DNA from 2 places in the Lactococcus sp. LG1074 genome. Region 1 is predicted to be linked to the other one. Evidence: predicted binding sites of a transcription regulator. Region 1 holds the regulator's gene; the other holds the start of a gene.
The links. Region 1 encodes NrdR, which represses ribonucleotide reductase genes. Its sites were predicted from a motif close to ACACNATATATNGTGT; they were not measured.

Region 1 (16,504 bases):
AGCCTCTGCCAGCTTAGAGCCACCACCTTCATAAGCGTAGACTGGTTCCGCTATACCATTGAAACAGCGGGAAACGAGTACTACAGGAATGCCAAGCTTGATGATATTCATTAATTTTTGTGCGGCTGTAGGGGGAAGATTGCCTGCCCCCAGCGCTTCAATAACAAGGCCATCTAAACTACTTAAGTCAAATAAGTCAAAGACTTCACCTGTCATTCCAGCATAAGCTTTAACAATCGGAACTTTTCCTTTAACAGAAGAAATATCAAGATGTTGATTTTCACCATCGGTATGGAAATAGAAGAGTTTGTGCTTTGTGGCTAAGCCAACTGGTCCATGTGTTGGTGTTTGGAAAGTAGAAACGTTGGTCGTATGTGTTTTTGTTACATATCGTGCGGAATGAATTTCATCATTCATCACTACAAGGACACCGCGATCACGAGAAGCATCATCGGCAGCAACACGAAGTGCGCTGAGGAAATTATAGATACCATCTGTCCCTAATTCGTTACTAGAGCGCATGGCGCCTGTCAGGACAATGGGCATGCCACGCGGAATTGTTGAATCCAAAAAGAAGGCTGTTTCTTCCAGTGTATCCGTGCCGTGAGTAATGACAACACCGTCAAATTCTTCTTGATCGAAGGCTCTGTTGATGCGTTTTTTAATCAAGAGCATTTCCTTTGGGGTGATGTGCGGGCTAGGAAGGTTAAAAATATCTTCAGCGACCATGTGAATCGAATCAAGGTGCATATCTACCGAATTCATAGGGTTGACCGCATTTGGCGCTACGCGACCACTGGCGTCTTCCGCCATAGAAATGGTCCCCCCAGTATGCAACACTAAAATCTTTTTCATTAGTCAATTTCCTTTCAAACGTCAATAAAGTAAATTTATTATAGCATATTATAGGAGTGAATAAACAGCGACAAAGCGAAGTGCTCAACCCATTATAAAATAATTAAAGAGAGAGGGATTTTAATTTTTTGGAACAGCCATTATTCGTGGAATTTTGAAAAAAAACCTGTATAATTAATAGGATAAGGAAGCTTAACGACGGTTTAAATTTAGTCGATAAGCAATAGATACATGAAGAATTTAAGAGTATAAGGCATGGAAATGGATATAAAAGCGGTATTTTTCGATTTAGACGGCACTCTTTTTACAGGGACAAGATCAGTTGCTCCGAGCACGCGCGTTGCTATCGATGAATTAAAACGTAAAGATATATTAGTCGGGATCGCCACAGGACGAGGCCCTGCTTTTGCTTTGCCTTTGATGGAGGAGCTTCATTTAGATTTTGCAGTAACTTATAATGGACAATACATCTTTACGCCCAAAGCTGTCTTGCATGCGGAAGAGATCGATAAAAGGACCTTACGCAAAATCGTTCGTTTTGCCAAAGACAACCACCGAGACATCTCTTTAGGAGCAGCTCATGGTGTCAATGGCTCGAAACTTTTGAAGTTTGGTGAAACACGGATGGCAGGGATTATTTCCGGTATTTTACCTTCAGGGACATCGGATATTGCGCGAAACAGTTTTAAGCATGTCGTACGTCGTGTGGTTCCACAGTCCAATTTTCTAAATATCTTGCGTGAGCCCATTTATCAAGTCATGATGGTCGCGACTCAAGCAGAAACGAAAATGCTTGAAAAAGAATTCCCTAATTTGATGATTACACGCAGCAATCCCTACTCTGTGGATATGATTCCATGTGATTCTGGCAAGCTTCGTGGTATCAAGATGATTGGCGAGCGTTATGGCTTCAATGAACACCAAGTTATGGCCTTTGGTGATTCGGAAAATGATTTAGAAATGTTGACACATGTCGAATATGGTATCGCGATGGGCAATGCCTCTGATCTTGTTAAAGAAAAAGCGACACATGTCACAACGAGTAACAATCATGACGGAATTGCTAAGGCACTTGCACATTATGGACTTATTGATTTTTCAAGCAGTAATAATTTTATTTCACGTGATCAAAACTTTAATAAAGTAAAAGAATTCCATAAAATGATGGACGGTCGAAGTCAAGAAATTCCACGTGCTTTTCCTCCGATGGAGGCGGGCTATCGCGCAGGCTTTAAGGTCGAAGAAATTGTGGAGTTCCTCTATGCTTCCGCAAATGGGGATTGTGATAAGTTTGACGAACTCGCAGCAAATCTGCATGCAGATGTGGATAAGGCCGTCCTAAAGGTTAAACGCAAGGCAAAAGACGAAGCGCCGTTGATTGGAGAAGTCGATGCCTTGATTGACTTGCTTTACTTTACCTATGGAAGTTTGGTGCTTGCTGGGGTTGACCCTTATGATATTTTCAACTTTGTACATGCAGCAAATATGGGAAAAATTTTCCCGGATGGACAACCGCATTTTGATCCAGAAACACATAAAATTTTGAAACCTGATGATTGGGAAGAAAAATATGCCCCAGAAGGAAAAATAGAGCGTGAGCTTGAAAGACAAAAGAGAATTGCCTTGAGAAAAGCACGTGTCCGTGAAGAAGACAAGAAGAAAAAATAAAAAAGAAATCGCTGTAAGGCGGTTTTTATGCTTGTTACCTCCGGGTCACAAACTCCGTCCAAAAATATGTTATAATATAGCAGATATAAGCAGACAATTAGGGAGTTTTAGGTGAAAATGAACAAGTTTAAAGCGGTAATTTTTGACATGGACGGTGTCCTCGTTGACACGGAACAATTCTATGCTCAAAGACGTGAAGAATTCTTTAGCAATCATAATATTTCAATCCAACACATGAAATACTCTGATTTTATCGGAGGGAATATGCGAGAAATCTGGCCGCAAATCTTAGGTGTAGATTTTGACCAAGACGAAGTAGCAAAGCTGCACGCAGCATATTTAAAATTAAAAGACAATAATCCACTTCCTTATAAAGATTTGCTTTTCCCAGATGTTAAGACCGTTTTAGAAGCCTTAGAAAATGATAACTTTAAAATCGGTTTAGCTTCCAGCTCGGCCATGCAAGATATTGACGAAATGCTTAATATACATGGCTTACGTCCTTACTTCAAGTCAATCCTTTCCGGCAATGATTTGAAGGCAACCAAACCACACCCAGAAATTTATCAGCTAAGCATGAAGACGCTCAATGTAAAGCCGGAAGAAACCTTAATCATTGAGGATTCCGAAAAAGGAATTGCGGCAGGTAAGGCAGCTGGAGCTACAGTCTGGGCGATTGAAGATACGCGTTTTGGAATGAATCAGTCCGCAGCAGATGCATGGTTTTCCAATCTCACGGCTGTTAAAGAAAAACTAGAAAGCTTTTCAGCAAACTGACAGCTTTGCGCATTTAAAAAATATAGCCAATGTGTAAATAGACGCATAAAAGGAGAAGGAAATGAAAAGTGTACAGAGGTTTTCACCAATAACAATTGTGTTAGTCATGGTTATCGTGCAAGCCCTGGAAAGTTTTTTGCTTATCTTTTCGGGCTCACGAATGATGGCTGTGTTCTATCTTTTTTTGATGAACATCCTTATCACAGTCGGCATCTTACTTCAAGCTCGAAATTATCGTTTAAGAAGAGTTGAATTTATCAGAAAAATAAATGATGAAGCAGAAAACTCACTCAATGCAACCTTAGACAATATGCCTATCGGTGTCATCCGCTACAATAAAGAGACCTATGAGCCGGAATGGTTCAACCCCTTTATCGATTTGATTTATCATGGGGATGATCGTGTCCTTGATAAAGAAGAAGTTAAGGCAATTATTCAAAAGTATCATGAAGAAAGAAATCAATTTTTCACGATTGAGAAGAAAAAATATTTTATAACCTTAGATGACGAAAAAAATCTTATTTATTTAGCTGATGCCACTTCTGAAGCTAACAGTCGTGAGAGCTTGCAGGAAAGCCGTGCTGTTATTGGAAGCATTTCGGTTGATAACTATGATGATGTCACAGATTTGATTGCGGACAGTGAACGGACCAAGGTTAATAGTTTGATTGCCAGCAATTTGGAAAGTTTTGCAAGCAAATACGGTGTATATTTGCGCCGTGTCTCAAGCAGCCGTTACTATTTCTTTTGTGATTACGGCATTTTGAACCGAATGATTGAGGATAAGTTTTCTTTACTGAAAGATTTCCGGAAAAATTCAGCTGAAAGCAAGATTCCCCTCACATTATCTGTGGGTGTATCCTATGGCTGGAATGATTTCCCAAGTATCGGGAAAACCTCCCTTAACAACCTTGAGTTAGCTTTAGTGCGTGGTGGGGACCAAGCAGTTCTTCGGGAGAATACGCCGCAAGCCAAAACAATTTATTTCGGTGGTAATTCTGAAAGCCGTACTCAAAAATCAAGAACGCGTGCGCGTGCTATTTCAACAGCATTGCAAACGATCATCAGTGAAAGTGAAGATGTCTTTATCGTAGGTCATCGTTTCCCAGATATGGATGCCCTAGGGGCGGCAATTACGATGAAAAATTTTGTCAACATGTCGGGAAAAGAAGCCTATGTGGTCTATGATCCTGAACAATTGATGCCAGAGGTGAGCCGGGCCATTGATCTAGTAAATGAAACTGAAGAAGGTTTCGCACATATTATTAAACTTGAAACAGCTTTTGATATGAAAACGGAAAATTCCTTACTGATCATGGTTGACCACTCGAAGACGACACAAACACTCAGTCTTGATTTCTATAAGTCCTTTAGTAAACTGGTTGTTATTGATCATCATCGTCGAGATGATGATTTCCCTGAGCATGCCTTGCTTTCTTATATTGAATCAAGCGCAAGTTCAGCCAGTGAGTTAGCAGTCGAACTTTTACAATTCCATGAATATAACTCGAAAATGACGGTAACTGATGCGAGTATTGCGCTAGCTGGGATTGAGCTGGATACGAAGCATTTCACCAAAGCAACAACTTCCCGTACGTTTGAAGTGGCTGCTTATCTTCGCTCGCAAGGTGCTGACAATAACCTGATTAAAGGAATATTGGCCACTAAGTTTGAAAAATATAAAAAAATTAATGAAATTATTCTTAACTCTGAATATGTTGCGCCAGGAGTTGTGGTTGCCTTAGGTAAACCTGACCAAAAATATGATAATGTTGCGACTGCCAAAGCCGCAGACACTTTGCTTGATATGGCAGATGTTCAAGCGGCATTCTCGATTACAAATCACCAAAATGGTTATATTTCTATCTCGGCGCGTTCATTCAAAGATTATAACGTCCAAACGATTATGGAAGCCATGGGAGGGGGCGGACACTTTAATGCCGCTGCCACACAAATTTACGAACGAAATATCGATGAAGTCAAACATGATCTCATCGCATTAATTAAGGAAAGAGAGAACGAACAATGAAAGTAGTATTTTTAGCAGATGTAAAAGGACAAGGAAAAAAAGGCGAAATCAAAGAAGTACCCACAGGTTATGCAAATAACTTTCTCCTTAAGAAAAATTTAGCAAAAGTTGCAACAAGTGCTGCTGTGGCAGAACTTCAAGGTAAAACAAAAGCTAAAGAAAAAGAAGAAGCTGAGGAGCTCGCAGCAGCTAAAGCATTGAAAGAACGTCTTGAGCAAGATGATGTAATGGTTGAAATCAAGATGAAAGTGGGAACAACAGGTCACACCTTCGGTGCCGTGGATAAAGCAGATATCGCGAAAGCACTTCAAAGTCAATTGGATGTCAAAGTGGACAAACGTAAAATTCAATTGATCAATAAGATTCAAGCGCTTGGAATTAAAGATGTTCCAATCAAATTGCACCGTGATGTTACTGCTACAGTCAAGGTCAAAGTAAGCGAGAGATAACATGCCTGATATTGATATTATCAAAGCACCACCACAAGATTTAGCCGCCGAACAAGCCGTTTTGGGGGCTATTTTCCTTGATAGTGACCGCTTGATTGAAGTAAAAGAATTTCTTTCTACGGATGACTTTTACAAAAACGCACACAAAATTATTTTCCGTGCTATGGAGCACTTGTCGGACAATCGTGAAGCGATTGATGTGTTAACTGTCCGCTCGCTTTTGGAAAACCAAAATGACTTAGAGACTATCGGGGGCATCGCTTATATTGCTGAGCTTGCCACTGCAACCCCAACGGCAGCTAATGCTTCTTATTATGCGAAAATCGTTGCCGAAAAATCTTTGCTCCGTCAGCTGATTAATAAGTTAACACAGAGTGTAGAAAAAGCTTACAGTCAGGAAGATCCCGCCGAGGATGTTCTTGCAGAAGCTGAAAAGTCATTGATTGATGTGCAACAAGGACGTAATACATCAAGCTTTCGTCGGATTTCAGACGTCTTGTCAATGAATCTCGACGATCTGGAAGAACGAGCTAAACAAAAATCAACGATTACCGGCATCGCGACTGGCTATCCGGCCTTGGATGCTATGACAACAGGTCTCCATGAGGAGGAACTTATTATTCTTGCTGCACGTCCAGCCGTGGGTAAGACAGCCTTTGCTTTAAATATTGCGCAGAATATTGGGACCAAACAAGATAAAACTGTCGCTATCTTTTCATTGGAAATGGGTGCGGAAAGCCTTGTTAACCGGATGCTTGCAGCGGAAGGAACAATTGAATCCCATAACTTACGTACTGGTCAGCTTAATGACGAAGAGTGGAACCAATATTTTATTGCTATGGGGACACTTTCGAAAGCAAGTATCTACATTGATGATACTCCAGGGATTAAGATTACAGAGATACGGGCACGTTCTCGTAAACTCGCACAGGAAACAGGCAATCTTGGTCTTATCGTGATTGACTATTTGCAGTTGATTTCGGGCACAGGACGAGAAAACCGCCAACAAGAAGTCTCCGAAATTTCACGTCAGTTGAAGATCCTGGCTAAAGAGTTAAAGGTTCCTGTCATTGCTTTGAGTCAGCTTTCACGTGGAGTAGAACAACGTCAGGATAAACGACCTGTCTTGTCAGACATTCGTGAATCTGGGTCAATCGAGCAAGATGCGGATATTGTCGCCTTCCTTTATCGGGATGATTATTATGACCGTGCCGGGGCTGACGATGATGATGAGGGCTTTAACGATGTCCCAGAAGTAGACAATAAAGTAGAAGTTATTATTGAAAAAAACCGTTCAGGAAGTCGGGGAACTGTCGAGTTACTCTTCCTGAAAGAATACAACAAATTTGCTAGTATTGATAACAGATATGAAGACTAGCATTTCTAGGGGTATTCGTGTTATAATGGATAAGATTTAAAATTTATAATGGTAAGCTAGGCGGAAAACGCCTGTCTTTGCATTTCTAGAGAAAAATTGGAGAGTAAAATGGATAACCAAAATCAAAGCCAAGAAGTAGGAAAAATTGTAGATATCAGAAAACAAGTTGAAGAACATGTTGGTCAAACCATTGAAATTACATCACAATTTGGACGTAAACGTGAAAATCGTCATAAAGTCAACTTGATTGAGACTTATGCCACACACTTTGTAATTGAAAATATTCCAGCACGTGGCCCAAAAACAACAGAGTCTTATCAATATGCTGACATTTTGACTCAAACAATTTTGATTCACTATCCAAATAAATAATTTGTTTATTGATGTAATCTATTTGTGAAGTTTTCTATAGCACGATTTGATGCGTAAAACTCTAGACAAAAGCTTCTGGGTGGCGTTGCTGTTCGTGGCACGAATCTTCACTGGAAAAACTTTTCAAAGCAAAAAAATATAAAAAATCCAAAGAAAGGAGTAAATATGACATCTTCAAGCCTATCAATGATGCCTGTCAAAGGTGGTTCAGGGAATGCTTTTGTTGGCGAAAGCGACAATAAGCGTGTTTTCATTAAAAAAAATTGTAGCCCCTTTTTGACAAGTGTGTATCTTGAAGGTATTACGCCACAAGTCTTATGGACGAAGCGTACAGCAGAAGGTGACATGTTAGCTGCTCAACCTTGGATTAATGGCCATACGTTGAAACCTTATGAAATGAATGATTCCCGTATTGGCGAAATTTTGCGGCATTTGCATCAAAGCGAAAAGCTTATTGAAGCCTGTAAAAAGTTAGATAACGAAGTCATGCTTCCAGCTGATCTTTTGAAACAAGTACTGAGTAAAAGTTCAATCTTTGAAACCAATGGCTTTCTCTCAAATGTCGTTGTGGAACTCTCAGAAAATCTTCCGGAGTTAAAAGAGGAGGAGATTACAGTTGTTCATGGTGATGTGAATCATAAAAACTGGTTGGTTGATGACGAAAGTGACAAAGTCTATCTCGTTGATTGGGATACGGTCCTTTTAAGCAGTCCTTTAGTGGATATAGCACATGTTCTAACACACTATATAAAACCAGAAAACTGGGAAGAGTGGCTCCATCAAGCAGGCTATAAAACAGCTAAAAATAAAAATATAGAACATGAATTAATCTGGTATGGAAAACTTTCTTTTCTACGTCAGATTTCAGAATATATGGCAAGAGAGCAGATTAAGGAAACAGAACAAGAAATTGCGCGTTTTCAGAATTTTTGCCGTTTATTTTAAAACTTAGAAAATAAAAATAGGAGGCTTGCCTTCTTATTTTTTCAATAAATAGGAGAAAAAATGCGCGTAAGAAATCGTAAAGGCGCTGCGGAACACTTAGAAAGTAACGCACATGTAGTTGTTGAAAATCCAGCAGACTTTAAAGGACGTTGGGCAGAGCGTTTTGGAAATGATCATCCCATACATATTGAAGTGGGTTGTGGAAAAGGCGGCTTTATCACAGGTATGGCTGCTCAAAACCCAGAGATTAATTATATTGCGATTGATATGCAACTATCCGTTTTATCTCACGCTTTAGACAAAGCTTTGGAAGCAAATCTACCTAATGTGCAAATGATGCTGGTTGATGGCGCAGCTTTAACAGAATATTTCGAGGATGCTGAAGTTTCACGTGTTTATCTGAACTTTAGCGATCCGTGGCCAAAAACCCGTCATGAAAAACGCCGTTTAACTTATAAGTCATTCTTAGAAACTTATGAACAAATCTTGCCACCAGAAGGCCAAGTCCACTTTAAAACAGATAACCGCGGTCTATTTGAATATTCATTGGCAAGCATGAGTCAATATGGTATGATTTTAGAAAAAGTCTGGTTAGACTTGCACGCAGATGAAGAATTTGCCAAAGTCAATGTAATGACAGAGTATGAAGCAAAATTCTCAAGCAAGGGGCAAGTGATTTACCGTTTAGAAGCAAAATTCCCAAAGAGAGGTTAAGCTATGAGATGCCCAAAATGTCAATCTGAATCGTCACGCGTAGTAGATTCACGTCAAGCTGATAATATGATTCGCCGTCGCCGTGAATGTGAAAATTGTGGAAATCGTTTCACGACTTTTGAACGGATTGAAGAAATGCCACTTTTGGTCATAAAACGTGACGAAACCCGTGAAGTTTTCAATCGTGATAAAATTATCACAGGAATAGTGCGCAGTGCTCGTAAGCGACCGGTGACGAGTGAATCCATTGAAAAATTGGTTGATCGTGTCGAACAAAGAGTACGCCGCTTAGAGAAAAATGAAGTACGTACCGAAGTTATTGGCGAATTTGTTATGGAAGAATTAATGGATTTGGATGATATTACCTATGTTCGTTTTGCAAGTGTGTACCGTTCCTTCAAAGATGTGAGTGAAATCGAAGATTTGCTTAAAAAGATAACGAAAAAAGACTAACGGTTCTAAAAAAAAAGAGAAATAAAAGGATGAACTATGAGACCAGGCGATTCATTTTCTATTCTAAATCGAGGAAAAATCAGCTTTGATGCCGATACTTTTTCGCTACTTTATTTGCCTATTATTGGGCGAGATGCTTTTGGACTTTATCAACTCTTGCGCGTTTTTTCGACGGGCAAGATTTCTCATTTTTTAGAGTATCTTGATTTTGGACTCCATCCTTTTATTGAAGCTTTAGAAAAACTTTCAGGGATTGGGCTCGTGCGGGTATTTGACCAACAACCGGGTTATCTTATGGAGATAAAAAGTCCTTTAACTTTTGAAGAATTTTTAGCAGACGAATTTTATAAGCAGTTATTGGTTTCACGCATTGGTGAAAATAAAGTTAAAGCTTTGGCAAAAAAACATGAACCTGATGCTTTAGAAATTACGAAAAAGTTCCATGAAGTTTATTCTGTTAAGTTTGAGCCGACACATACAGTCGTTCAAACAGAAAAATTTGATTTGAACTCTTTTAAGAGTATTATGGAAAACCAGCATCTGACTTTTGCAAATGAAAATCAGGATATCTTGACCCTGTATGGCTTGGCTGAAAAGTTTGATCTCAACTGGTATGAATTATTTAAAGCAGCCGAACAAACTGCCAATGCTGACAAGACTTTGAATACAGCCAACTTAACAAGAATGCTTGCCGGCAAATCTGAGCCTTTGCCTGCCTTATCGGAATTTCCTAAAGGCTTTCAGGATTTGATTGTCATCAGTAAAGAAGTGTCCCCGCGTGATTTTTTAAACAAGCTTAAACAACAAGCTGGTGGTTTTGCTTCGCAAGAAGAACTTAAGATTTTGAATAATTTAGACAAGCAAAATATTACAGATCAAGTACAAAATATTTTGATACACTATGTCTTGATTCAACAAGGGAATGCGAGTCTCAATGCTCGATTTGTTAATACTCTGGCAAATGATTGGCTGCGCCATAAAGTATATAATGCTGAAACAGCAGTAAAAAGAATACTGGAACGTCAGCAGCAAGCGGAACAAAAGCAAAAAAGCAATAAAAATTCTAAAAACTCAGGCAAGCTGGTCAAAAAAGCACCACAATGGTCCAATGCCAGCTACGTAAATACGACCAGTGCAGAAGATATTGCCAAGTTCGAGCAATATAAAGCTTCCCGTCGTAAGGACAAGAAGGAGAATTGAGCATGGAATCAATTGGAGAACTTTTGAGTAAGCGCCCAGATGTACGTGGAAATTTTGACAAGCTCGTCGCTGAAGTGATGAAAAATGAACAAGTTCAAGCTTTTATTTCTGAAAATCAAATGACTGAAGATGAAGTACAGCGGAGCTATTCAAAGTTTTATGAATTTGTTAAAGAGCGAAAAAAATTCGAAGAACATGAAAAAAGAGCAGCTGATGGCTATGAGCCTGTCTTGATTATGAACCATGGTTACGCAGATGTTTCTTATCAAACGACAGCAGAATTAGCCCGCCGTCAAGAAGTGAGCAATCAATTGCGTCGTGTTCAAATCATTGGTTTACCTAAAGAAATGAAGCACATTGATTTTTATGCGGATGTCTTCACAGACAATCAAAATCAATTTGACTTGTTCCGGAAAGTAGAAAACTTTATCGACAACTTTCCTCAAGAAAAAGGGCTTTATATTTATGGCGATTTTGGCGTAGGAAAATCCTTTATTATGGCCGCTATGGCAAATGAGCTTTCAAAAAAAGGCGTTTCCACTACTTTATTACACTATCCCACCTTTATTTCTGACCTCGATTTTGACAATGCCAAACATTGGGTCAATGAAATTAAAAAAGTTGAAGTATTGGTCTTAGACGATATTGGTGCCGAACTCAATAATGCTTGGGTGCGTGACAGCATTCTTCAAGTTATTTTACAGCATCGTATGCAAGAAAATCTTCCGACATTTTTCACCTCAAACTTGAATATGATAGAGCTTGAGCTACATTTGGCGGAAACTAAAAAAGCGGATGAAATCTGGCCAGCAAAACGCGTGATGGAGCGTGTGAAGTATTTAGCGTCTGAAGTTCGTTTAGAAGGAGTAAATCGTCGACATGAATGAGACAATTGATCTGATGATGCAACACAGTTCTGTACGTAATTTTACGGATGAAAAAATACCAGAACATGTATTAAAAACGATTATTGATGCGGGACGGGCAGCACCAAACTGGAAAAATTTCCAATCTTATTCGGTGGTTCTTGTGCAATCCCAAGAACAAAAAGATGCAATTTTTGCCCAACAGCCCCAAAAAGCCATTAAAAATTGTGCTGCTTTTTTGGTTTTTGTGGGAGACCTTAACCGAGCCAAAACAGCAGTCGAAATGAACGGTGGTGAGTTTCAACCAGAAGGTGTAGAATCGCTCCTTATTACTTCAGTTGATGCGGCAGTAGCCGGTCAAAATACATTGCTTGCTGCTCAATCTCTTGGCTATGGTGGTGTAATGGTGGGCTTGATTCGTGATCAAGCACGAGAAATTTCTGAGATATTAAGTTTGCCTGATTATACTTATCCGATTTTTGCTGTGGCTCTTGGCAAGCCTGCACGTGTAAATCCAGTAAAACCGAGATTACCTTATGAAGCTGTTGTATTTCCTGAGAAGTATATTCCACAAGATGAAGAAGTGCTGCGCCTCTATGATAAAGTTCAAGAGGATTATGCTGGATCACGGCGTCTAAATTCCACTTGGTCGAGTAGAATGGTTGAGCAATGGGGACAACCGGAACTCAAAGCTTCAACAGAGAATCTTAAAGAAAAAGGACTTTTATGAAGAAAATTCTTTCACCCAAGCTTCCTGCGGCGTTAGAAGTTGTCGATTTTACTACCCTTGAAGACAACGAAGCCTACCAAGTAGAGTTGAAAAATCAAGAAATCTATTTAGAGTATCGCCAACTTTTCAGTGGCTGTCGTCTACAAAATATCAATTTTGAGTTAGAGGTAACTGCTGATTTAGAGTTTACAGATTGTATTTTTGAAAAGTGTGATTTTTCTAACCTTGTCTTTTCTAAATTTGGTTTTTACCGTTGCATTTTTAAAGATTGTAAATTGCTCGGTACCGAATTCACCAATGCCTTTTTGCAGGATGTCCAGTTTCAGGATTGTTTGCTTAATTACGTTAATTTTTCAAGTGCTCGTTTGAAAAATGTGCTTTTTGCAGACAATATGATGAAAGAAAGTCTTTTTATTGCCAGTCAATTCAAGCATGTGCGTTTTGAAGGGAACGACTTGGAGCTTACGAATTTCTGGGAAACTTCCTTATCAGGGATTGATTTTTCAAGTAACACTTTTGAGCGCCTCGATGTGAGTCCCGAGCTGGCTAAAAACATTAAAGTCAACTTAAGTCAAGCAGCGTTTTTTGCTGCTTTACATGGGATTGAAATTGTCTAAGTCTTGGGAGATTCAAGACTTTTTATTTTAAAAGAGTTTATCAAAATTGATCGTTTAATTTAAAAATCGCTTTAAACCGAAGCGGTTTTTAAATTAAAAAAATTTTTTAAGAAGAGTCCAATCACAAAAGAAAACGTTTTCTTGTTTTGGACCGAACAGCTTAATTTCGAAGCAAAAATTAGGCTATAATTTAATTGTGAGGAAAAAAGATGCTTAGTTATAACTTAGATATCCTACTGTTTTCAGAAAGACGTTTTTGGAAACTTGATAAAATCCTTGAGGTTACTGGACTTAAAAGTCAGGAATTTCAGAGACAACTCGTCGAATTAAATCGAACATTGCAAGATAAATCTCAAAGACCACTAGAATTTACCAATAATGTGTTAGCAATTCCTGAAAAACCAGAAAATTTCGAAGAAATTCGCTTTAATATGGCAGAATATGGACGAACATTGAGTGAAGAAAAACGTCAATACCTGATTTATTTACTTTGCTTTTCTAAACGTTCAGCATTAGCCATTAGTGATTTCCAGTCGCTTTTAAATGTGAGTCGCAATACCGTCTTGTCTGATATCAAAAAGTTGCGTCAGCAGCTGGATAGCGAAAACATACGTCTAGAATACTCACGGAGGTTAGGCTTTTACCTTGAAGGTGCATCGAAAGAATTACGTAAGACGAGCTGGCGTTTTTTACAAGAACTTCATGAAGAGAGTGATTATTATGTTTTGTCGAAGCATCTCAATCATAAAAATCCACTCTTTATTTACCAAGTAGGACAGCAAATCAGTCGATTAATTGCTGAATTATGTATTCAGGTTATCCATAGTCGGTATATTCCGATGTTGATATACCTTGCCTTACTTCAATCACATCTTGGAGAAACAAATATATTCCAGGAAGATGTACTGGAAGTTGAAGCATTGTTAATTGGCATGAGTGATGGTAGCTTTGAAAGGTCTGGTTTTGATTTTCTTTATCGTATTGGCTTTGAGATTATGGAAAATGTAATGAAACTTGCAGCAGTTCAGTTTGAAGATTTTACAAAAACCTTTGCTGCCTTACGTGCCCATCTGGTCCCTGCCTATTTTCGTTTGAAATATCACTTCGAAATAGAGAATGTTCTTTTGGACAAAATAAAAACAGATTATTCCTCTCTGTTTGAGTTAATGGGCCTTGCTTTAGCGCCATTACGCGAAGCTTGTGGTGAAATTTCCGAAGCAGAACGCGCCTACTTTGTCATTCTCTTTGGTGGAGAAATTTATAAGAAAAAGTATACACAAAGTTTTCGCGCGATTGTCTTATGTGTAAATGGTATAAGTTCGAGTTTAATCATGCGTAAACGATTGGAAAATATGTTTCCAAGCATGACTTTTATTCTGAGTACAGCTGTCTCTGATTTGGACAATATTCCTGCTTTTTCTTATGATATTATTTTTTCGACAGTACCTGTAATGACTGATAAAAAGCTCTATGTTATGTCAGCTATCCCAGACAGTGAAGAAGAGACAAGACTTTACAATCGTATTGCACAAGATTTTGATTTGCCTGGTTTTTATAAACCAGATGCTAAAGCCATCTTACGTGCTATTGAACCTTATGTCGACATTAAAAGTAATGCGACCAAGAAGCAATTGACGCGGGTTATTGACCGCAAGCTTAACAATAAAAAGACAGAAAGTGAGGCATTAGGTGTAATGCTTTCAGATTTATTAACTAAAGAAAAAATTTGTTTTACAGATGAAAAACTTGACTGGAAAAGTGCAATTGAGCTTGCAGCACAGCCTTTACTGAATCAAGGTGAAATCGAGCCCACGTATATTTCCGCTATCATTAACCGTGTAGAGGAGTTCGGCCCTTATATTGATTTAGGAATGGGTATTGCTCTTCCTCATGCACGTCCTGAAGATGGGGTGAAAAAACTTGGGATGTCATTTCTTAGATGTGAACAACCGGTATATCTTCAAGATGATCCCAAACACGAGATAAAAATCTTCATTGTCCTCGCAGCAATTGATAATGAAACGCATCTTCGCGCATTATCCACACTAACACAAATATTATCAAATAAAGATGAACTCAATAAAATGCTGACTGTAGAAACAGTAGCAGAACTAGAACAAATTTTTGCAGAAAAAGAAGGAGAATAATATGAAAATCGCATGTGTATGTCAATCAGGATTAGGAACAAGCTTTATGGTACAAATGAATCTTCAAGCCCTTTTACAAGAAATGGGCTTGAACGTGAATGATTTTGAGCTTGACCATATGGATGTTGGATCAGCCACACCAGATTCTGCGGACTATTTCTTTGTAGAGTCCACATTAACAACAGCTTTGCCTAATATTCCGGAAGAAAAGATTGTACCTTTGACTTCCATTATTGATCGCGATGCAGCGCGTGAAGCACTGGTTAAAGTTTTAGATGAAAGAGGGATTGCCCACAACTAAGCAAAAACAGTAATTAAAAAAGAATCGAAAATAAACTTAGGAGAATTAAAAAATGAATGGAGTTTTAAACTTTATTGTCTCTGTTGCGACTACGCCTGCCCTTCTTGTTGGATTAATTGCCATGCTTGGACTGATTTTACAAAAGAAACCAGCAACTGCAGTTATTCAGGGCTCAGTGAAGACCTTTGCTGGATTCTTGGTCTTGGTTGGAGGAGCTGGTATCTTGGTGGGGGCGCTTGCGCCTTTTGGCGATATGTTTCAACATGCCTTTCATGTGAAAGGTATTGTCCCAACGAATGAAGGTGTTGTTGCCTTGGCACTCGTGGAGTATGGGACACCGACTGCCTTGATTATGCTTGTCGGCATGATTGTGAATATCCTGCTCGCTCGCTTTACACGATTTAAATACATCTTTTTAACAGGTCAAGCCATGCTCTACGTTTCTTGTATGGCAGCCGTGATTCTGGTTTCTGCCGGAATGGGTGAAACATGGATGACCATTCTTCTTGGAGGTATCTTTGAAGGAACACTTTTAACAGTTACACCCGCCATTTGTCAGCCATTTATGCGTAAAATCACTGGAACTGATAATGTAGCGATGGGACATACAGGTAACATCGGTTATGCTCTTGCAGGATGGCTCGGTAAAACTTTTGGTGATCCCGATCCTGAGAAGTCCACCGAAAAACTAAATATTCCTAAATCATTGGGCTTTTTGCGAGATTCTACCGTATCCATTTCCTTACTGATGGCTGCAGTCTACATTCTTTTAGCCATAGCCGCAGGCCCAACTTATGTTGAATCGGAGCTTTCTAACGGTACAAACTTTGTGATTTTCTCACTTGTTCAAGCAGGAACTTTTGCAGCTGGTTTCGTCGTTGTTCTACAAGGGGTGCGCATGATTTTAGCTGAAATCGTACCGGCCTTCCAAGGGATTGCCCAAAAACTGGTTCCCAACTCAAAACCGGCTTTAGATGTGCCAATCGTCTTTCCTTACGCACCA
Region 2 (16,504 bases), 430 kb from region 1:
AACCAAATTATGGTTAATCCTTCGGATCAGCAAGAAGAGGTTGTAGCTTTCAATAAAGCACACGATATTTTGACAGAAGCTTATAGCCCACTTGGCACAGGTAAAATCTTTGCGGTTACTGAATTGACGGATATTGCAGATAAATATGGTAAAACAGTTGCCCAAGTCGTTTTACGTTGGAGTTTACACAAAGGCTATCTTCCTTTACCTAAGTCTGTGACGGCAAGCCGTATTAAAGAAAATGCGGATATTTTTGATTTTGATTTGACCGAAGAAGATATCGCCTTTATTGACAGTCTTCATGGGAAAGCAGGTCTGGCACGCAATCCAGACGAAGTGGACCACTAAAATAAATTTAAGGACATTCAAATTGTAAGATTTGAGTGTCTTTTTTTATAATTGACAGAATATAGACAGGAAGAATAATAAAACGTTAAAAAAGTGTTTTATTTCACAATTATAATTGCTAAATGGATATGAAAGTGCTATCATTTAATTGATAAAGAATTCACAAAGGAGAAACAAAATGAAAATTGGTGTAATTAAAGACCCAAAACAAGGTGAAGCGCGTGTAGGGATGACTCCAGAAAACGTAAAAATTCTCGTTGAAGCAGGTAATGAAGTACTTGTCGATAGTAATGCTGGTGCAGGTTGTGGTTTTACAAATGACCTTTATGAAGCGGCTGGGGGACAAATCGTTGATACAGAAACTGCTTGGGAAGCAGAGTTGATTGTTAAAGTCAAAGAACCAATGGAATCTGAATATAAATACTTCAAACCAGGCCAAATTATTTGGGGATTCTTACACTTGGCAGCCAATAAAGCTTGTGTGGAAAAAATGATGGAAGTCGGAGTAACAGCTATTTCCGGTGAAAATATCTCAATCAATGGTGTGCTTGAGTTGCTTAAACCAATGTCAGCTATTGCGGGACGTCGTGCAGTTAATATTGGGCAATATTATCTTGAAAAACAACATGAAGGGGAAGGAATTCTTCTTCCTGGTATTGAAGGTATCGAGGCTGGTACAGTTGTTATCTTCGGTGGAGGTAATGCTGCAGAAAATGCTGCCGATATGGCTGTTGCTTTGGGATGTAAGGTTATTATCATTGAACTTGGTGATGCGCGTATCGCCCAACTTAAAGAACGCTATGCAGGAAAAACAGTTGAAATCGTTAAATCAACAACAGAAGCATTGGAAGAAAATATTAAACTTGCAGATGTCTTTATCTCAACAATCTTAATCCCTGGCGCTAAACCACCAAAATTAGTCAAAGAATATATGGTTAAATCTATGAAACCAGGTTCTGTTATCGTGGACATCGCTATTGACCAAGGAGGAACTGTTGAAACAATCGATCATGCAACAAACCATGCGGATCCAGTCTTCATCAAACACGGCATAATTCATTACGCTGTGCCAAATATGCCAGGAGCAACACCTCGTACAGCGACAATTGCTTTGGCTCAGGGCAATATCTCTTTCCTTAAGGATATTTCAGTCAAAGGCTTAGATGAGGCGCTGAAATCAAAAGAACTCTTATCTGGGTTGAGTGTTTATAAAGGAAAAGTTGTTTCTAAAGCACTTGCTGATTCAATTGATGTCACTTATACGGAACTCTAAAAAGAAATCTAAGGAAAAAGAATTATGCCAAATTTAGCAAATCTGCCAATTACAATTAAAGATATTAAAAAAGCTCAAAACACTGTTAAACAATATGCACGTGAAACACCCTTGATTCAGTCAATGTTTTTGACTGCTAAAACAGGTGGCGAAGTTTACTTGAAACTTGAAAATATGCAATTAACAGGCTCATTCAAGTTCCGTGGCGCTTTCAATAAGATTGCTCAATTATCTCAAGAAGAGAAAGATCGTGGAGTAATTGCGTGTTCAGCTGGGAATCATGCTCAAGGTGTGGCTTTAACTTCCAAACTTCTCGGTATCAAGAGTATCATTGTTATGCCAAAAGGTGCACCTCAAGCTAAGGTTGATGCCACACGTGGCTATGGTGCAGAAGTAATGCTTGAAGGTGAACAGTTTGATGACTCAAAGGCCTTTTGTGAAGCTTACGCTAAGGAAAATAATATTACGTATATTCCTCCATATGATGATGCAGAAGTAATGGCTGGACAAGGAACAATCGGTCTAGAAATCTTAGATCATCTGTGGGATGTTGACACAGTATTGGTGCCAGTAGGCGGTGGTGGTTTGATTTCAGGTGTTGCGGTTGCCTTGAAATCTTTTAACCCTAATATCCAAGTTATTGGTGTGCAAGCTGAAAATTGCCATGGTATGACTGCATCTTTTAGAGAACGTAAGAAAGTGCACCATGATGAAGCACCAACGATTGCAGATGGCTGTCATGTGGCTTATCCAGGTGAATTGACTTTTGAAGTAGTCAATCAAATCGTTGATAATATGGTTCTTGTAACGGAAGCAGAAATCGAATTAGCCATTAAAGATTTGATTCAACGTACGAAAATTGTGGTGGAAGGTGCTGGCGCTCTTGCAACAGCAGCTATTCTTTCAGGTAAAGTTGATGATTATGTGAAAGGCAAAAAAGTTGTTTCTATCGTTTCAGGAGGGAATGTTGACTTGGCCCGTATTGAAGATGTTGTGGATCATTTTCTCATTGCCAATGACAATGATCAATAATTCTTAAAACAAAAGGACTTTGAATTTCAAAGTCCTTTTTTGTATAGTTCAGTCTTTTTTTAATCGTGAGATAATTTACTCTGATATCACGAAATTCACAAAGACATGTAATTTAAATTAAAATTTAATCAAAGTGCAAAAAATTCTTGCATGAGTAAAAAAAAAGTGTTAAACTTACTGTAAACGGTTACAAAAAGTGTAACTAAAAATTGAAAGAAGGTTATAGAATGACTTCAAAAGTTTTAACACAGTTCCTCGAAAATGGGCTTGGAGACCTTAAACAAAAGGGTTTGCTCAACACAATTGACGTTTTAGATAGCGCTAATGGTCCTGAGATTACAGTTGCGGGCAACAAGATGATTAACCTTGCTTCAAATAACTATTTGGGATTTGCGACACGTCCTGAATTAATTCAAGCAACAAAAGATGCAACAGATAAATATGGAGCTGGTGCTGGTGCAGTACGTACTATCAACGGCACTTTAGATATACACATTGAATTGGAAAAAACAATCGCTGAATTTAAAGGCACAGAAGCCGCGATTGCGTTTCAATCAGGTTTCAATTGTAATATGGGAGCGATTAGCGCCGTAATGAAAAAAGGTGATGCGATTCTTTCAGATGAACTAAATCATGCCTCAATTATTGACGGATGTCGTCTTTCAGGTGCTAAAATTATCCGTGTTAAGCATCAAGATATGGCTGACCTTGAAGCAAAAGCAAAAGAAGCGACTGAGTCTGGTGAATACAATAAAGTAATGTACATCACAGACGGTGTGTTCTCAATGGATGGGGACGTTGCTAAATTGCCAGAAATTGTTGAAATCGCTGAAAAATATGATTTGATTACTTATGTTGATGATGCGCATGGTTCTGGTGTTATGGGCGGCGGAGCCGGTACAGTAAAACATTTTGGCTTGCAAGATAAGATTGACTTCCAAATCGGTACTCTTTCAAAAGCGATTGGTGTAGTAGGTGGCTATGTAGCGGGCTCAAAACTTTTGGTTGACTGGCTTAAATCACAAGGACGTCCTTTCCTTTTCTCAACTTCATTGACACCGGGTGCAGCTGCAGCAGCAAAAGAAGCCTTTGTCTTAATGCATGATCATCCAGAATATGTCGAAACACTTTGGGACAACGCAAAATACTTCAAAGAAGAATTACAAAAAGCCGGCTTTGATACAGGTGTATCTGAAACACCAATCACACCAGTGATTCTTGGAGATGAAGCAAAAACACAAGAGTTTTCTAAGAAATTGATTGAAAATGGCGTCTATGTTAAACCTATCGTATTCCCAACTGTACCACTTGGAACAGGACGTGTACGTGCGATGCCTACAGCAGCGCATACGAAAGAAATGTTAGATGAAGCTGTTGCTGTTTTTGCCAAAGTAGGTAAAGAGATCGGCTTGATTTAATTTCTTGGGGCAATAAAAACTTTCTATTACAAGTAAGCATACAACAAATATATTGGAGAAAATATAATGAAAAAAGTACTCATCACAGGCGCACTCGGACAAATCGGATCAGAATTAACAGAACGTCTTCGTAAAGATCTTGGGGTTGATAATGTTATCGCAACAGATGTACGTGAAGTTGAAGGTAATCCAGTTGTGACTGACGGACATTTTGAAATTTTGGACGTCATGGACCGTGACAAAATGATGGCAATTGCTAAAGATAATGGTGTGGATACAATTATCCACTTGGCTTCACTTCTTTCAGCTGTTGCAGAAGCAAAGCCACAATTTGCTTGGAATTTGAATATGGGTGGTTTGGTTAATGCCTTAGAAACAGCGCGTGAACTTAACCTCCAATACTTCTCACCATCATCTATTGCTGCCTTTGGACCAAGCACTCCAATGGACAACACACCTCAAGTAACTATTCAACGTCCGAATACAATGTACGGTGTGACTAAAGTTTCTATGGAATTGCTTTGTGATTACTACTACACTAAATTTGGTGTTGATACACGTGGTGTACGTTTCCCAGGTTTGATTTCTTATAAAACATTGCCTGGTGGAGGAACGACAGACTATGCTGTAGATATTTATTACGAGGCAATTAAAAATGGTCATTACTCAAGCTTTATCGCTGAAGGAACAAAGATGGATATGATGTACATGCCTGATGCTATCGATGCTATTGTTGACTTGATGAATGCCCCTGCAGACAAATTAGTAAACCGTAACGCTTTTAATATTACTGCGATGAGTTTTGAGCCTGAAGAAATTGCTGCGTCAATCAAAAAATTCATGCCAGACTTTACAATGGATTATGATGTAGATCCAGTCCGTCAAGGTATTGCAGACAGCTGGCCAAACTCTATCGATGCAACTTGTGCCAAAGAAGAATGGGGCTTCAATCCTAAATATGATTTAGATGCAATGACGAAAGAAATGCTTGAAAAACTTACAGAAAAATTAAAAGGCTAAAAACTAAGTTCATCCCATCACAAAATCTAAAATTATGTTAAAATAAGAGAGTAATCGGTTACAAGATTACTCTCTAATGCTGATGTTAGGAGTCAGCATTGTTATTATTAATCTTATCAAAAATTTATCTTTGAAAGAGGAGCTCTTATGGAACAAAAAAATGAAATGAAGCGAACGCTTGGTTTCTTCCCTGCCCTTACAACAGTAATGGGTACGGTTATTGGTGCAGGTGTATTCTTCAAGGCTGGACGAGTTGCGGAACTCACAGGCCAACCAGGATTGCACATATTGGTTTGGATACTTGGTGGTATCATTTCAATTTGTGGGGGATTAACTGCTGCAGAACTTGCTGCTGCTATCCCTGAAACAGGTGGGATGATTCGCTATATTCAACGTGGTTTTGGTAAACGTTGGTCATTTCTCTTAGGTTGGGCACAGTCTATTATCTATTTCCCTGCAAATATTGCAGCACTCTCTGTTGTATTTGGTACACAATTTTTAAATTTGTTTGGGATGAATGTGAGCGCAGCTAACACTGCAATAGTCGGTGTAATTGCAGCAATTACAGTTACCTTAATTAACTTCATTAGTTCTAAAGCTGCGGGAGGCCTTCAGTCCGTTACAACAGTGATTAAGTTAATTCCGATTGCCTTGATTGTTGTTGTTGGGTTACTTCGTCCTGGTGGTGTTGATTTCCAATTGTTTCCTATTACAGCAGGAGAAAACTTATCCTTGGCGTCTGCAATTGGTTCAGGTCTTTTAGCAACTATGTTTGCCTATGACGGTTGGATTTATGCTGGTAATATTGCCGGTGAAATGAAAAACCCTGCTAAACATTTGCCTCGTGCGATTATTCTTGGTATTGTTGCTATCATGTTTGTATATGTCTTTATCAATGCAGCTTATATTCGTACTTTAGGTATTCCAACCTTGATGGAAAATGATCCGAATCTCCCTGCTATTGTTGCCAATACAATTTTTGGTGGTATGGGAGGTAAACTTGTCACAATTGGTATCTTAATTTCTGTTTACGGTACAATTAATGGTTATTCAATGACAGGAATGCGTGCATCATACGCTTTGGCAACAGAGAAATCTTTCCCTTTCTGGAGAACGTTTAAAAAGCTTTCAGCGAGCGGCGTGCCCGTAAACTCAGGTATTCTGCAAGTTGCAATTGCAGCAATCATGTTAGTTGTAACAATGCTTTCAAGCGATGCTTTTGACTTCTTAACAAATATGTTGGTCTTTGTAATTTGGATTTTCTACACTATGGTTTTCATAACGGTCTTTATCTTACGTAAGCGCGAACCAGAATTAGTCCGTCCATATAAAGTACCACTTTATCCAGTTATTCCAATTATTGCAATCATTGGTGGTGTCTTCATCTTAGTCATGACCTTGATTAGTTCAGACTATATGAGTAACCAAGTTCCAGCCTTGGTTGGTGTTGTCTTTACTTTAATTGGTCTTCCTGTATACAACCATCTAGACAAGAAGTACCATCGTTAATATAGAAAAAAACTCCGAGTACGGAGTTTTTCTTTTGGAGCTGGAAGGAGAGCTTATTTTTTATCAGCATTTGCTTTTTAAAGTAAATTTGCTATAATTTGCTTATGAAAAAATTACTGGTATTGATTGACTTTCAAAATGATTTTATAGATGGTTCTTTGGGCACAAAAGAAGCGCAAGCCATTGTTCCAAAGGTTATCGAGAAGTTGGTGTCTTACGCTGAAAATGAACGACTTGCTACACAAGATACACACTTTGAAGATTACCTAACAACTCAAGAAGGACAAAACTTGCCAGTAATTCACTGTCAAAAAGGTACTCAGGGTTGGGAAATACGTAAGGAAGCACAAGTTGGCTTTCAACGTGTGTTCGAAAAAAATATCTTTGGTTCAGTAGAGCTTGCAGAATATATCCGCAATGAGAATGTGGAGCAAGTGGAACTCATTGGTATCTGTACGGATATATGTGTGGTTTCAAATGCTTTATTGATTAAGTCATTTGCTCCAGAAGTAAAAATTACTGTTGATGCCTCATGTTGTGCGGGTGTAACTCCAGAAAGTCATCGTGCAGCTTTAGAAACAATGAAATCTTGTCAAATTAATGTGATTAATGACTAAAAAGAGCAAAAATAGCTCTTTTTTTATTTTTTGGCCTCAACACTATATATAGTGTGCTTTCTTTTGTTTTCATAAAAAATGATACTAGATATAGTGGAAAAAGGAAAATTTATTTGATAGAATAGAAGCACAAGGAATTAAAAAATGGGGGAACGAAACAATGAAAATGGTTGAGGAAAGCACTGTTGTAACAGATCGAGAAATCAGTGTGATTAAGCGTGATGGTCGCTCCGTAAAGTTTGACAGCAGCAAAATTTTTGAGGCGTTGCAAAAAGCTGGGGACGAAATAGTACCTCCGGCTTCAGAGGAGCGTATAGCAGAAATCTGCGATCGTGTAGTGCACGAAATATTCACACGTTTTACGGATAATGTTAAGATTTATGAAATTCAAAGTATTGTGGAACATCTGTTGATGGAACTTGGTGAAACAAAGTGGGCGGAAGTTTACACAACTTATCGCACACAACGTGATCTTGAAAGAAGTAAGGCAACAGACATTAACTTTACCATCGAAAAATTGATCAACAAGGACCAAACGGTTGTCAATGAGAATGCCAACAAGGATAGCGATGTTTTCAATACACAGCGTGATTTAACTGCAGGTGCTGTTTCTAAAGCCATTGGTTTAAAGATGCTCCCTCCTCATGTAGCGAATGCCCACCAAAAAGGGGAAATTCATTATCATGACTTAGATTATTCTCCCTTCACAACGATGTCAAATTGTTGTTTGATTGACTTTAAAAATATGTTTGAAAATGGCTTTAAATTAGGGAATGCTCAAGTAGATTCACCTAAGTCCATTCAAACAGCAACTGCTCAAGCTTCACAAATTATTGCAAATGTAGCTAGCTCACAATACGGCGGCTGTTCATTTGACCGTGCTGATGAAATTTTAGCACCTTATGCAAAATTAAACTATGCGAAGCATTTAAAAGATGCGGAAGAGTGGATTGAGCAACCGGAAAAACGTGAAGCCTATGCTCAAGCAAAAACTAAAAAAGATATCTATGATGCGATGCAATCTTTGGAATATGAAATCAATACGCTTTTTACTTCAAATGGGCAAACACCTTTTGTTACAGTTGGTTTTGGTTTAGGAGAAGACTGGTATGCACGTGAAATCCAAAAAGCTATCCTGAAAGTCCGTATCGGAGGTTTAGGAAAAGAGCATCGTACAGCTATTTTCCCTAAATTAATTTTCACCTTGAAGCGTGGTTTGAATCTTGAAGTCGGTACGCCAAACTATGACATTAAAAACTTGGCACTAGAGTGTGCCACAAAGCGTATGTATCCAGATATCTTGTCTTATGACAAGATTGTCGAGTTAACAGGTTCATTTAAAGCAAGTATGGGATGCCGTAGCTTCCTTCATGGTTGGAAAGATGAAAAGGGCAACGAAGTAACTGCGGGCCGTAATAACCTCGGAGTAGTAACGGTAAACCTTCCACGTATTGCACTTGAAGCGGCAGGCGATAAAGAAAAGTTCTGGGAAATTTTTAATGAACGCATTGCCATTGCTAAGGATGCTTTGGTTTTCCGTGTTAACCGTACAAAAGAAGCCCAACCCAAAAATGCCCCTATACTCTTTATGAATGGGGCCTTGGGTCGCTTGAAAGCTGAAGATTCAGTCGATGAGCTTTATAAAAATGAACGTGCAACAGTTTCCCTTGGCTATATCGGCCTTTATGAAGTTGCAACAAGTTTCTATGGACCAACGTGGGAAAATAACAAGGAAGCAAAAGACTTTACTTTGGAAATCGTAAAACGTATGAACCAAGATTGTAAAGACTGGAGTAAAGAAACCGGTTATCATTTTTCTGTTTACTCTACACCAAGTGAAAGTCTGACAGACCGTTTCTGTCGTATGGATAAGGAGAAATTTGGTTCTGTTGCGGATATCACCGATAAAGATTACTATACGAACAGCTTCCATTATGATGTGCGTAAAAATCCAACTCCATTTGAAAAATTGGAATTTGAAAAAGATTATCCCGTTTATGCCAACGGAGGTTTTATCCACTATGCGGAATATCCAATGATTCAACAAAATCCTCGTGCACTTGAAGCCGTTTGGGACTTTGCTTATGATCGTATCGGCTATTTGGGAACAAATGCACCGATTGACCATTGTTATGAGTGTGGTTTCGAAGGAGACTTTACTGCGACTGAGCGTGGCTTTAAATGTCCCCAATGTGACAATGCTAACCCACAAACATGTGATGTGGTAAAACGAACATGTGGGTACCTAGGTAACCCTCAAGCTCGCCCTATGGTTCATGGCCGTCATAAAGAAATATCAGCGCGTGTCAAACATATGAATGGCTCTGTAGGTGTTCTTGAAGATGGCGAGAGCATTGACAGTGAAGCTGTAGATCATGCAAAGAGCAAGTTTGTAAAATAAAGTAAAAAGTGAATCTTAGGATTCATTTTTTTTTATGAAAAGATAAAAAAGCAGGGACAAATTTAAAATTTTAGTGAAAATTCAAGAATAATATTGACAGTGTTTAAGTTTTATTTTATAATTTTAATGCAACCGCTTTTTTACATTTGTAAAAGGCGCGTAAAAAATTACTTTGTCTTGTCCGCAGAGTGATAAAAAATTTTAAGGAGTAATATGGACACTAAAAAAATTAGATGGTTTACCGTCGCATTTATCGCCTTCAACATGGTTTGGGGCATGGGAAATGTGGTCAATAACTTCGCCCAGCAAGGGATCACAGTTGTTACCTCATGGATTTTGATTTTGGCGCTTTACTTTGTACCTTATGCACTTATTGTTGGGCAGTTAGGCTCAACTTTTAAAGACAGTAAAGGAGGCGTAAGTTCGTGGGTTGAACAAACTTCAACAAAACGTCTTGCCTACTATGCAGCCTGGACATATTGGGTTGTGCATATCCCTTATCTGGCCCAAAAACCTCAAGCAATTTTGATTGCCTTTGGTTGGATTGGTCGTGGAGATGGACAGCTTGTAAGTTTGATGTCTGTTCCGATGGTTGCCATCATTTCATTGATTATTTTCCTTCTCTTCCTCTGGCTTGCAACAAAAGGTTTAAACACGCTTAAAGTTATTGGGGGACTTGCAGGAACAGCAATGTTTGTCATGAGCTTGCTCTTTATCGTGATGGCTGTCAGCGTTCCTTTTATTGCAAAAGACTTTGCAATCGCAACACCAGATATGGGAAATATCAACACGTATATCCCTAAATTTGACTTCAGTTACTTCACAACAATCTCTATGCTAGTCTTTGCGGTTGGTGGGGCAGAAAAAATTTCACCTTATGTCAACCAAATGAAGAGTCCTGCACGTGAGTTTCCAAAAGCAATGTTTATGCTTGCTGCAATGGTCGGTGTCTGTGCCGTTCTTGGCTCAGTTGCGATGGGTATGCTCTTTACAAGTGGTAACTTGCCTGATGACCTCATGGCCAATGGTGCCTATGCTGCCTTTCAAATGCTTGGCGAACACTATGGTATTGGCAATAGCCTGATGTATGTTTATGCCTTTACACAAGGTATCGGTCAAATTGCTGCGCTTGCCTTTTCAATAGATGCGCCATTGCGTATTTTGCTTGCGGATGCAGATGCACAATTTGTTCCAGCTTGGCTACGTAAAACGACTGCCAAAGGAACACTGATCAATGGTTTCGTATTGACAGGAATTTTGGTAAGTATCGTTATTTTGATGCCTTTGCTTGGAATAGGAAACATGAACGAATTGGTCAAATGGCTGACAAACTTAAACTCAGTGGTGATGCCAATGCGCTACATGTGGGTATTCTTCGCCTTTATCATGCTTAATCGTGCGATTAAACACTTTACTTCTGAATACAAATTTATCAAGCAAAAACGCTTGGCGATGTTTGCTGGTATCTGGTGTTTCTTGTTCACTTTAGTAGCATGTGTCCTTGGTATGGTACCAAAAGTAGATTTTGCTGCCGACCCTTCGGCTTGGTGGTTCCAATTGACTTCGAACATTTTGACACCAGTTGTCTTGATTCTTTTAGGGATGCTCCTTCCATTTATTGCGCGTCGTGAGCAAAAAAAATCAAATGATTTAGTCTAAAAAGTAGTATAATAGAATGAGTAGTTTCGGAAGAAATTGCTCATTTTTTGATACGCTACTCTCATTGCCCTAAAGGGTCTAATGAGGAACGTCAAGCTTTATCAGGCTTGTCTGCATGATATCCTCTTCATTGTGATTAAGAGGATGAATTGTGAAATTTTAGATAAAATAGAGATAGGAGTAATGGCAGATGAATAATCCAAAACCACAAGAGTGGCTTGCTGCGGATTTGGAACAGGGCTATGTTTCAGATTATAAGCCTTTCAATTTTGTTGATGGTGAAGGTGTACGTTGCTCGCTTTACTTATCCGGCTGTAAATTCCACTGCGAAGGATGCTATAATCAAGCAACTTGGAATTTCCGTTACGGTAGTCCATATACAAAAGAATTAGAAGAAAGAATCATGGCTGACTTGAGCCAGTCTTATGTTCAGGGATTGACATTACTTGGTGGTGAGCCTTTCCTCAATACTGGCGTTGCTTTACCGCTGGTCAAACGTATACGCGCAGAACTTCCTGAAAAGGATATTTGGTCTTGGACGGGTTATACTTGGGAAGAGCTTCTACAAGAGGATGAAACCAAACTTGAGCTTTTGCGAAATATTGATATACTTGTTGACGGTCGCTTTAAACTCAGTAAGAAAAACTTATTGCTCCAATTTAGAGGCTCTTCAAATCAACGAATTATTGATGTGAAAAAATCCCTCGCTGAGCATCGAGTAGTCATCTGGGAAAAACTTAATGACGGTAAAGCAGCTGTAGAACAAATTCATAAGGAAAAGCTAATATGAAAACTGTGTTAGTAATTTGTGAATCAGGCTATTGGCATGACTTACGTGAAGGACTAGCAGCTGTAGAAATTGGCTTTCTCGGTTTTGACAAGAAAAAACCTAGGCGTTCCGAAATTGACCAATTAGTGGCGCAAGCTGACTTTGTGATGATTCGGAACCTCAATGTCGCTCATGCTTCAGTTCGATTTGCAAAAGAAGCAGCAAAAGCGAGTGATACACCTTTCTGGATAGGCAGTAATTTCGGTGTAGAAAAGATTATTGAAAAGCTTAAGCTTGCCTTTCCGGAAATAAAGTTGTCCGAAAAAACTATGAAGCCAAAAATGCCAAGAAAAAAAAGTCCGCAACAAAAGTTGGCTAATCCTTCTACGAACAATTCTGAAGAAAAGTACCAGCTACCCAAGAAAGCAAAAAATCTTGCCTTAAAATCGGCTCTGAAGGACTTCAAAGTTACTGAAGAGGAAGTTGATTTTGCAAAAATGTTTAAGCCCTGACATCAGGGCTTTTTTGCAAAAATGAGAGATAGCGAAAATGCAAGTCATTTGGTATAATTAGTTTTATGAATAAAATCCTCGAAGTAGAAAATCTAACTTTCAAATATGAAGAAGATCAAGAAGCGCCCACTTTAGATGGGGTATCTTTTGCTGTCCAAGCAGGAGAGTGGGTTTCTATCATTGGTCAAAATGGTTCAGGAAAGTCAACCACAGCTCGTGCTATTGACGGTTTACTTGAAAATGTATCTGGAAATATAAAAATTGACGGACAAATTTTAAGTTCGGAGAACGTTTGGGCACTTCGTCAAAAAATAGGAATGGTTTTCCAAAACCCTGACAATCAATTTGTTGGAGCAACTGTTGAGGACGACGTCGCATTTGGAATGGAAAATCAGGGTATTCCTCGTGAAGAGATGATTTTGCGTGTGGACCAGGCTTTAAAACAAGTCAATATGCTAGAGTTTAAAGGCAAGGAACCTGCACGATTATCTGGTGGACAAAAACAGCGTGTTGCTATTGCAGGGATTATCGCATTGCGTCCAGAAATTATTATTCTTGATGAGGCAACTTCCATGCTTGATCCGACAGGACGTGCTGAAATCATGCGCGTTATCCGTGAAATTAAGGCAGAATATAATCTTACAGTGCTCTCGATTACTCATGACCTTGATGAAGCTACCCTGTCTGATCGTGTATTGGTCATGCGTGCGGGTAAAATTATCAAATCCGCCAAGCCAGAGGAACTTTTTGGTTCTGGTGAGGATATGATTAATATTGGTTTAGATATGCCTTTCACATCGAACTTAGCCGAGGATTTACGAGCGGACTTTAACTTGCCAGAAAAATATTTAAATGAAGAAGAACTGGCAGAACTCTTAGCAGAAAGACTGAGAAAATGATTAAATTTGATAAGGTAAATTTCACTTACCAACCGAATACTCCCTTTGCGAGTCGAGCGCTCTTTGACATCAATTTAGAGGTGGCAGAAGGAAGTTATACTGCCCTTATTGGCCATACAGGTTCAGGGAAATCAACACTATTACAACATCTTAATGGCCTGTTGCAACCTACAGAAGGTAAGGTCAATATTGATGATATTGTCATTCAGGCCAGCAGTAAACAAAAAGAAATCAAGCCAGCACGTAAAAAGGTGGGGGTTGTTTTCCAGTTTCCAGAAAGTCAGCTTTTTGAAGAAACGGTTTTGAAAGATGTTGCTTTTGGTCCACAAAACTTTGGTGTTTCGCAAGAAGAGGCGCTTAAAATTGCGCGTGAAAAGCTCGAGCTTGTCGGTCTAGCAGAAAAAAACTTTGAAAAATCGCCTTTTGAATTATCAGGTGGACAAATGCGCCGTGTTGCCATTGCGGGAATTTTAGCAATGGAACCTAAAGTTTTAGTTCTTGATGAACCCACTGCTGGATTGGATCCCAAAGCCCGTATCGAGATGATGGAGCTCTTTAGTCACCTGCATCAAGAAGGACAGACAGTTGTTTTGGTCACACATAATATGGATGACGTGGCCGAATATGCAGACAAGGTATATCTCTTAGAAAAAGGACGTGTTATTTCATCAGGTAGTCCTCAAGACGTTTTTCAAAATGTTGAATTTTTGATGCAGCATGAGCTTGGTGTACCTAAAACAACAGAATTTGCTGTCAAGTTAGAGCAGCGAGGTGTGGTCTTTGACCGCTTGCCTATCAAACGTCAAGAGTTGATTCAAATGCTGAAGGAGGCGAAAAAGTAGAATGCAAAATATGCTTATGGGACGTTACATCCCTGGAAATTCGCTGATTCATCGTCTGGATCCTCGAAGCAAACTTTTAGTCATGTTTATTTTTGTTATCGTGATTTTCTTTGCACATGACTGGTTAGGCTATTTACTCTTAATTCTTTACACTTTTGCTGGTGTCCTTTTATCAGGAATTTCTATTTCTTATTTCCTTAAAGGTCTAAGACCGATGATTGGCTTGATTTTATTTACAGTTATTTTTCAGATGCTGTTTACACCTGGAGAACATATTATTTTTCAATTTTGGATATTGAAAATATCAACAGAGAGCTTAATTAACGCACTCTATATTTTCTTCCGCTTTGTGTTAATTATCTTTATGTCAACAGTACTCACATTGACCACGCCGCCGCTAACCTTGGCAGATGGTATTGAAACTGGTTTAGCACCTTTGAAGAAAATCAAGGTACCGGTACATGAATTAGGACTTATGCTTTCGATTTCACTTCGCTTTATTCCAACATTGATGGACGATACAACCATGATTATGAATGCCCAAAAGGCAAGAGGTATGGATTTTGGTGAAGGGAATCTCTTGCAAAAAGTCCGCTCGATTATCCCGATATTGATTCCGCTCTTTGTTTCGAGCTTCCGCCGTGCAGAAGATTTAGCAGTTGCCATGGAGTCACGAGGCTATCAAGGAGGCGATGGGCGCAGTAAATATCGTCAGCTCAAATGGTCGAAAAATGATTTTATTTTATTACTGAGTATTTTTATATTGGCTGCTCTCTTACTGTCATGGAATACCTTTAGTCGTTAATTCGCACAGCTACTTTTAGAATAAAAAAACTGAATAATTTCGGTTTTTTTTTGTTTAATTATGAGTTTATTCTTGCATTCGCAAATTTGATTTGCTATAATAATCAAGTAGTTAAAAAACGCACCCGTGGCTCAACTGGATAGAGTACCTGACTACGAATCAGGCGGTTGCAGGTTCGAATCCTGCCGGGTGCATAATAATTAATTCGGGCTTGCCCGTTTTATTATTGTAAAAAATTTTCATACCTTCGGGAAGTAGCTCAGCTTGGTAGAGTACTTGGTTTGGGACCAAGGTGTCGCAGGTTCGAATCCTGTCTTCCCGATTACCGACTAACCCTAACTCATCTTTCGTAGATGAGTTTTTTTGTTGGAAATGAAAACTGAGCCTGTATTGTGGTTGGAGTTAGTGAGTTAAAGAATAGATTCTTTAGAGTCTATTTTTTGTTTTGCTTTGATTTGGTATTAATATTGTCACTCTAGTATCAGGGCGTGCTATATAGAATAAAGCAAATAGGAGATATCAAGAAGTATTGCAATTCTAGAAGTAGCAGTTAAAAAGTTTTTTTGATTTTTTTTGTTATATTTCATATTTTTTTACGGATAATAGTGTGCCATGAATAAAATTTATTGTGAATAGGAGGATGTGAAGTCAACATTGCAGAACAGATCAAAAAATAGTAGAAAACAGACCTTGAGAATAAAAGTACTAACTGAAATGAGGCTTTTTTGAAAAAAAGAATTTTAAAATTTAATCTTGCTATTCTTCTACTCAGCATTTTATTTGGAATGTTTATTTTTCAGGTAGAGCAATATTCAAGAGATAAAGTGACAGACTTTTTTAGATATACGGATAGTTATTCTCCTGTAAAAAAACCTAAAAAAATAACGAATAAAAAAGAGAACGACAGCGCGATTGATATTATAGAAAAAATTTCAAAACAGGAGGGATTATTTACACTCTATAAAGTTGTAGACCAAGGGTACTTTATCAAAGAAGGGATCAATTTTAAGTTCCTAGAAAAAGCAGAGATAACCTTGTATGTACCTCAGACGCATCAAAAAAGCGTGTACAGCCCTCCATTGAGTAAATCAGTCTTAACTATAGACGGTATAGATAATTTAAAAAATAAAAATGAATTTGAGTGGCAAGTTTTTATAAAAACAGAGGATAAAAACAAATATAAAGATACGGTAGAGCAGATTAAAAATACTTATAACAAAGCTTTTGATGAGAACTATACTTACAAAGATTTTGCAGATTTTGAAAAAAGTGAAAGTTATGAATTATCATCGGGTAGGGACATTTACAATATTTCAAGCTATTTAAAGATTGGCATAACCTTTTTTACGGTGATGTTGAGTTTTTGGATTTTTTCAGTTCATAAAAAAATTCATATTTTA

Region 2: the regulator NrdR is predicted to act here: its motif matches at 7,257-7,272, upstream of nrdD (anaerobic ribonucleoside-triphosphate reductase).

What each region holds. Positions count from the first base shown of each region.
Region 1 covers NZ_CP071293.1:1,365,115-1,381,618, reverse strand. The annotation lists gene J0J36_RS06815 (asparaginase) at 1-855, opposite strand, end outside; gene J0J36_RS06810 (Cof-type HAD-IIB family hydrolase) at 1,117-2,523, shown strand; gene J0J36_RS06805 (HAD family phosphatase) at 2,641-3,300, shown strand; gene J0J36_RS06800 (DHH family phosphoesterase) at 3,362-5,329, shown strand; gene rplI (50S ribosomal protein L9) at 5,326-5,778, shown strand; gene dnaB (replicative DNA helicase) at 5,780-7,156, shown strand; gene J0J36_RS06785 (Veg family protein) at 7,265-7,528, shown strand; gene J0J36_RS06780 (phosphotransferase family protein) at 7,694-8,473, shown strand; gene trmB (tRNA (guanosine(46)-N7)-methyltransferase TrmB) at 8,534-9,187, shown strand; gene nrdR (transcriptional regulator NrdR) at 9,191-9,640, shown strand; gene J0J36_RS06765 (DnaD domain protein) at 9,677-10,840, shown strand; gene dnaI (primosomal protein DnaI) at 10,843-11,727, shown strand; gene J0J36_RS06755 (nitroreductase family protein) at 11,720-12,436, shown strand; gene J0J36_RS06750 (pentapeptide repeat-containing protein) at 12,433-13,053, shown strand; gene J0J36_RS06745 (PTS sugar transporter subunit IIA) at 13,263-15,200, shown strand; gene J0J36_RS06740 (PTS sugar transporter subunit IIB) at 15,202-15,501, shown strand; gene J0J36_RS06735 (PTS ascorbate transporter subunit IIC) at 15,554-16,504, shown strand, end outside.
Region 2 covers NZ_CP071293.1:1,791,501-1,808,004, reverse strand. The annotation lists gene J0J36_RS09020 (aldo/keto reductase) at 1-348, shown strand, start outside; gene J0J36_RS09015 (alanine dehydrogenase) at 527-1,621, shown strand; gene tdcB (bifunctional threonine ammonia-lyase/L-serine ammonia-lyase TdcB) at 1,646-2,653, shown strand; gene J0J36_RS09005 (glycine C-acetyltransferase) at 2,881-4,071, shown strand; gene J0J36_RS09000 (L-threonine 3-dehydrogenase) at 4,138-5,091, shown strand; gene J0J36_RS08995 (APC family permease) at 5,239-6,600, shown strand; gene J0J36_RS08990 (cysteine hydrolase family protein) at 6,705-7,217, shown strand; gene nrdD (anaerobic ribonucleoside-triphosphate reductase) at 7,378-9,618, shown strand; gene J0J36_RS08980 (APC family permease) at 9,832-11,277, shown strand; gene nrdG (anaerobic ribonucleoside-triphosphate reductase activating protein) at 11,468-12,067, shown strand; gene J0J36_RS08970 (DUF2325 domain-containing protein) at 12,064-12,558, shown strand; gene J0J36_RS08965 (energy-coupling factor ABC transporter ATP-binding protein) at 12,624-13,457, shown strand; gene J0J36_RS08960 (energy-coupling factor ABC transporter ATP-binding protein) at 13,454-14,299, shown strand; gene J0J36_RS08955 (energy-coupling factor transporter transmembrane protein EcfT) at 14,301-15,104, shown strand; tRNA gene J0J36_RS08950 (tRNA-Arg) at 15,225-15,298, shown strand; tRNA gene J0J36_RS08945 (tRNA-Pro) at 15,353-15,426, shown strand; gene J0J36_RS08940 (hypothetical protein) at 15,830-16,504, shown strand, end outside.